Regions from separate parts of the Pseudoalteromonas sp. APAL1 genome, predicted to be linked through region 2. Evidence: predicted binding sites of a transcription regulator. Region 2 holds the regulator's gene; the other holds the start of a gene.
The links. The regulator sigma-54, encoded in region 2, starts transcription at its own class of promoters, with help from an activator protein. The targets are predictions, from matches to a motif close to GTTGGCACGNNNNTNGNNT.
Positions count from the first base shown of each region.

Region 1 (3,372 bases), on a different contig from region 2:
TTTCATAAATTCGTTGCGTTTCAATCAGATTAACCAGCTCTTCTGTTACATTTACATTTGACGTTTCAAGCGAACCTTGTACCACAGTACCTAAACCATCAATCCCCGGATTACCTTGCACTGGTGCGCCACTTACAGCTGTTTCTGTGTATAAGTTTTGCCCCATTGGCTCAAGACCCGATGGATTGATGAAGTCTGTTATAGTGAGCTGACCAATTACCACATTTTCTGCCTGACCTGCTACACGAACAGATACTTCGCCATCTTGTGACACCGTAATTGATTGCGCATCATTTGGCACATTCATTTCAGGTTGCAACGGGAAACCCGCACCTGAAGTTACGATACGACCGTCTTCATCTGTCGTAAATTGACCATTACGTGAGTAAGCAATATTGCCGTCAGGTAGCTGTACTTCAAAAAAACCTGGGCCTGAAATCATCCAGTCCAGTGAGTTTTCGGTCGTTAACATATTACCTTGCGAAAAGTTCTTTTGGTTTGCTACAACCTTAGCGCCAGCGCCAAGCATTAAACCTGATGGCATTTCAGTATCTTGAGACGAACGACCACCTGGTTGATTAATGTTTTGATATAGTAAATCTTCAAATACGGCGCGGCTTTTTTTGTAACCGACCGTGCTGGCATTCGCGAGATTATTTGAGATCACCGAAATATCGGTTTGCTGGGCGTCAAGCCCGGTTTTACTGATCCACAATGCTGGATTCATAACTCTACCCTCTCAGTCATCTTAAACAATGCGTAACAGCTGATCTTGACGCTCATCAAGCTCTTCGGCTGTTTTCATCAATTTAACTTGTAATTCAAATTGGCGTTGGTTGCTGATCATGTCGACCATTTCATGGACTGGATTAACGTTCGACATTTCAAGCGTACCTGACAGTACTTTTACATTGGGTGAAATATCACAGAACCCACAAAGATCATTGACCAACATATCTTCTTTTGGTCTAAATAAACCGTCATTACCTTTTTCAAGCTGAGTGTTATCAGCTTCGATCACTTTTAAGCGGTCAACCACTTCTAAAAAGTTGGCAGGTGCACCTTGCGGGCGCACTTGGATCGCGCCATCTTCGCTAAACTCAACCTTCTCAATTGGCAAAGGCAAGATAATAGGCCCGCCCTCGCCAATAACTTGACGGCCATGGCTGGTGATCAATGCGCCGTCAGGTGTGATGTTTAGTGTGCCTGTTTTGGTATAAGCTTCGTTACCTGATGCATCTTGCACACTGAGCCAACCACGGTCGCTCATGGCAATATCAAGCTCTCGGCCTGTCTCAACGAATCCACCCGATTCCATATTTGAACCAGGACGCTCTTGCATCGCAAACACACGTGATGGCAAGCCTTCACCAAAAGCCTGCATGGAACGCGCTTGTGCAAAATCAGCTTTAAAGCCAGTGGTGTTAGCATTAGCAAGGTTGTTAGCCTTTAACTCAAGACCACGCAAGCTTTGCTTAGCACCAGACATGGCAATGTAGACCATTTTGTCCATAACATTGACTCACTAAAAATACGATAACTAAAGAAATGCAATAAAAGTGCCAAAGTAAAATTGACGCATAAATAGGATGGTAAAAATGAAAAAAGGCTGCCAATTGAGGGAGCAGCCTTCGTGTCGGATTAAGCTCAGAGCCGTTTAGATTAACGGATCTGTAGGATGTTTTGTTGTAGTGTTGAGTTAACTTCTAATGCACGTGAATTTGCTTGGAAATTACGTTGTGCACTGATCAAATCAACAAGTTCACTTGTTAAGTTGACGTTTGACTGCTCAAGGGCTGATGAGTTAATTGAACCTAATGTACCTGAACCTGGTTCACCGGCAATTGGCTCACCAGAGGTTAAGCTTTTCTTCCATGCCGTGTTACCCACTTGCTGTAAACCTTGTGAGTTAGAAAAGCGCACCATTGCCACTTGGCCTAAGAATGAAGTATCACCATTACTGTAAGAAGCAACGATTTTACCATCTGTACCAATATCAATACCTGATAGACGACCTACAGTCGCACCATCTTGCTCTAGCGCTTTCACTTCAAAGTTACTTGCATATTGAGTCGGTATTTTATTCGTTGTACCAGCTTCATCGCGCCAATTGATGTTTACATCATCAGGGAAACTCGCACCGTTAGATAATAAACCAGATATACCGCCTGAAGGTATTGTTAATGGATTAAACGTAGCATCTGTATTTGCAGTTCCATCAGTGCTTTGAGGTAAACCACTTGAGTCAAACTGAAAAGTTGAAATAGGCGTATATGGCGACGTAGTTTGCTCAGTACCATTAGCAGCAAACGGCTTTTCATCAAGTGTTGCAAACACTTGCCATTCATTGTCATTACCAGTCACTGCTGCGTCAGTTTTAACAAAGAAGAACTGTAAAATGTGTGGCTCACCTAAAGAATCATACACTGTTGTTGATGTTGAACTGTTATACGATGCACTTGTCTCTGGGTCAAATGGTGTAACTGCTGGCGTTAATGCACGCGAATCTAAGTTAAACGACGAATAAACATTAGTCGTAGCGCGTGGAGAACCTGATGCATCAGGAATTTGTAGCGCAGAAGATGTGCTTAAACTAACAGAAGTTGTATCACCCGTTGCTTCATCAACAGGGAAACCTTGTAAGTAGTTTCCGCTAGCATCCACAATAAAGTTGTCTTTATTCAGTTTGAACGCACCAGCACGAGTATATGTAAAATCTTGTGCACCTAGGTCATTTGCCATGGCAAAGTAGCCTTCACCAGTAATTGCTAAGTCCAGTGAGTTATTAGTGAAAGATAATGAACCTTGGTGGAATTGTTGTGCCACCATTGTAGTTCTTACGCCGTCACCATTTTTAGTTTTACCTGAGCTAAATACTGATGATGCGTACACATCAGCAAACTCAGCACGAGACTCTTTAAAGCCTGTGGTGTTAACGTTAGCAATATTGTTTGCTGTTACATCTAAGTCTTTTTGCGCGGCAGCAAGGCCGGTTAATGCAATATTGAAGCTCATAAGTCACCTCTAAAGTGTCAATCTGTAGCACTAGGCTAACTAGTTAATCTGTGTAATTAAGCGATTTCTGCAACATCAGTTAGCCTAACCGCGCCTTCTTTAGTATTAATAATAATGCCGCTAGATCCATTGATATTAACGCTTTCAATATTTTTGAAAGTCGCTAAAGGTAGACTGCTATAGTCACCATTTTGGAATCCTTCAGCTTTAACTTCGTATTCGCCTGGAGGCAAAAGCTCTCCATCGTCATTTTTACCATCCCACTCAAAACGAACTGCGCCAGCCGATTGAGCGCCCATGCTGATGGTACGTACAAGTTGACCTGACTCATCAGTAATGCGAAGCGTAAGATCTTCA
Region 1 is NZ_JAKGAW010000001.1:143,551-146,922, forward strand. It holds gene flgG (flagellar basal-body rod protein FlgG) at 1-727, opposite strand, end outside; gene L1264_RS00675 (flagellar basal body rod protein FlgF) at 749-1,513, opposite strand; gene flgE (flagellar hook protein FlgE) at 1,663-3,015, opposite strand; gene L1264_RS00685 (flagellar hook assembly protein FlgD) at 3,072-3,372, opposite strand, start outside.
Region 1: a site for sigma-54 is predicted at 1,549-1,567, ahead of L1264_RS00675 (flagellar basal body rod protein FlgF). Genes of this name have one in related genera too.

Region 2 (3,372 bases):
TTCGCTACGACGTAGCCAAGCGCTTCTTAACTTTAAATGGGGAAGCCGAAGTAACTCAAGCAGGCCAAAAAGTAACAGCGAAAAGCATTACTTATGATATGGCACAACAACTAATTAGCGCAGAAAAAGACGAAAACTCAACAGACCGTGTACACACAATCTTAGTGCCTGTTGACAACAAACAAGACGATAAAGGCCAACCATGAGCACATTAAAAGCAGAGCTTTTAGCAAAAAGTTATAAAGGCCGCCAAGTTGTCAAAAATGTGGGTCTTGAGGTTGAAGCGGGCAGTATCGTTGGTTTGCTTGGCCCAAATGGCGCAGGCAAAACCACCACTTTCTATATGATTGTTGGCTTAGTACCTAGCGATAAAGGCAAGATCAGCATTGATGATAATGATATTACACTTTTGCCAATGCATAGCCGAGCACGTTTAGGGATTGGTTACCTACCACAAGAGTCATCTATTTTTAGAAAGTTAACGGTTTATCAAAACCTAATGGCTATTTTAGAAACGCGTAAAGATTTAAATAAACAAGGCCGAGAAGAAACACTCAACAACTTACTTGATGAATTTAGTATTCAGCATATTCGTGATAGTCAAGGTATGGCCTTATCTGGGGGCGAGCGTCGTCGCGTAGAAATTGCTCGGGCATTAGCCGCAAACCCTAAATTTATCTTGTTAGATGAGCCTTTTGCTGGTGTTGATCCTATTTCAGTGTTAGATATAAAGAAAATTATTGAACACTTAAAAAATCGTGGTATTGGTGTATTAATCACTGACCATAATGTTAGAGAAACCCTTGATGTTTGTGAAAAAGCCTACATTGTTTCTCATGGGGAGCTAATTGCATCAGGAACACCTGAGCATGTTTTAGCTGACCAAACCGTACGCGATGTGTATCTAGGTGAGCAATTCAGGCTATAACCAATAAGCCACCATCTAGCGCATCTGCTAAACTAAATAACAATGACAATAAATCGATATAAATTTACCTGTGACTGCACAGGTGTCGATAACACATAAAAGGATTGTTAGGGATACATGAGGCAATCATTACAGCTGCGCATGGGCCAGCAACTTACAATGACTCCACAACTGCAACAAGCAATTCGCTTGCTGCAGCTTAGTACATTGGATCTCCAGCAAGAAATTCAAGAAGCACTTGATAGTAACCCTCTGCTTGAAGTGGAAGAAGCAGATTACAACGATGAAAACATTGGTAAGAACGAGCAAAAAGCTGAATCTGATGATACTCAGCTAAGTGCATCGGCCGAAGAAGCGCCGAGTGAGTACGAACAAGAAAGCAGCGATGCCCTTAACAAAGACACCGTTAGTGACGATTTAGCCATGGATGTGACATGGGATGAGTACATGAGTGCTGCCCCATCAACATCATCAGGTCCAATGCCTGAAGATGAGTCAATTTATCAGGGTGCATCGACTGAAACCCTCCATGAATACCTTATGTGGCAATTACAACTCACACCATTTAGCCCAACCGATGAAGCGATCGCTGTCGCCATCGTAGAGGCAATTGATGACTCAGGTATTTTAACTGTTAGCTGCGAAGACATAGTCGAAAGTTTTAATCAAAATAATGATGAAGAAGAAATCGAACTAGATGAAGTCGAAGCGGTCTTAAAGAGAATACAGTTGTTTGATCCAGTAGGGATTGGTGCCCGTAGCTTACAAGAGTGCTTATGTATCCAGCTTCGCCAATTCGATGCGAGTACGCCGTATTTAGCTGAAACTAAAATGGTTTTATCTGAGCATATTGAATTATTAGCAAGTCGCGACTATCGCACTTTGATGAAAAAGACTAAGCTTAAAGAAAGCGAACTAAAAGAAGTAATGACGCTGATCCACAGCTTAAACCCTAAGCCAGCTGACAGCATAGTTCGCGAAGAGTCTGAGTACGTTATACCCGATGTATCGGTTAAAAAAGTTAAAGGTCGTTGGGTCGTTGAATTAAACCCAGATTGTATGCCAAAAATTAGAGTGAATAGCCAATATGCAGCTATGTCACGCTCAGTAAAATCGAGCAGCGATAGCCAGTTTATTCGCTCTCATTTACAAGAAGCTAAATGGTTTATTAAAAGCTTAGAGAGCCGTAACGATACACTTTTAAAAGTGACCAATTGTATCGTACAGCAACAACAAGCATTTTTTGAACATGGCCCAGAAGCCATGAAACCAATGGTGCTGAACGATGTCGCAGAAATGGTCGAAATGCATGAATCGACAATTTCACGTGTTACAACACAAAAATACATGCACACCCCTCGCGGGATTTTTGAGTTGAAATATTTCTTCTCAAGCCATGTCAGCACAGAAAACGGTGGTGAGTGTTCATCAACAGCAATTCGCGCTTTGATCAAAAAGCTTATCGCTGCAGAAAACTCAGCTAAACCATTGAGTGATAGTAAAATTGCAGATATATTGGCTGAGCAAGGAATTAAAGTAGCTAGACGCACAATTGCAAAATATCGAGAGTCTCTAGCGATACCTCCGTCTAATCAGCGTAAGAGTTTGATTTAGACGTTTTACATAGAAGGAAAATGCTTATGCAACTAAATTTAACTGGTCGTCATGTAGAAATCACTGATTCATTAAGAGACTATGTAAACAGCAAGTTTGCAAAACTAGAAAGGCATTTTGACCACATTAATAATGTACATGTCATTCTAGATGTAGAAAAATTAAGCCAAAAAGCAGAAGCAACTTTACATGTAAATGGAGGCGAGCTCTTTGCCTCAACTGCACACCAAGATATGTATGCAGCCATTGACTCGCTAATCGATAAACTAGATCGTCAAGTCATTAAACACAAAGAGAAATTAGCTCGACACTAAATTATGAAACTTAGTTCACTTACTAACCAGGACTGCAGCAAAGCTGCGGTCCTTTTTAATAGCAAAAAAAGAATCCTTGAATATATCAGCGAGCTGGCTCACCAGCAGCTTCCTCATTTATCTCAACAAGACGTCCTTGATGCCTTACTCAATAGAGAAAAATTAGGCAGTACAGGTATTGGTCGTGGCATTGCTATTCCACATGGCCGCATGAGTGGTGCAGAGCAACCACAGGCATTTGTCATAGTGAGTGAATCCCCAATCAATTTTGACGCAATTGATAACCGACCTGTGGATATTTTCGTTGCACTCATCGTACCAGATGGAGACAGCCAACTTCACCTAAAGACCTTATCGACAATTGCTGATAGACTAAAAGATAAGGAGTTTTGTAAACAGTTACGTAGCGCCAAAACAGACCACGAACTGTTTCAGGTCATATCAGCAGAGGCATAAATGGAATTAATTATCATCAGCGGTCGCTCAGGCTCAGGTAAATCGGTCGCTTTACGTGTA
Region 2 is NZ_JAKGAW010000004.1:36,665-40,036, reverse strand. It holds gene lptA (lipopolysaccharide transport periplasmic protein LptA) at 1-206, shown strand, start outside; gene lptB (LPS export ABC transporter ATP-binding protein) at 203-928, shown strand; gene L1264_RS03280 (RNA polymerase factor sigma-54) at 1,046-2,542, shown strand; gene hpf (ribosome hibernation promoting factor) at 2,569-2,856, shown strand; gene ptsN (PTS IIA-like nitrogen regulatory protein PtsN) at 2,860-3,312, shown strand; gene rapZ (RNase adapter RapZ) at 3,313-3,372, shown strand, end outside.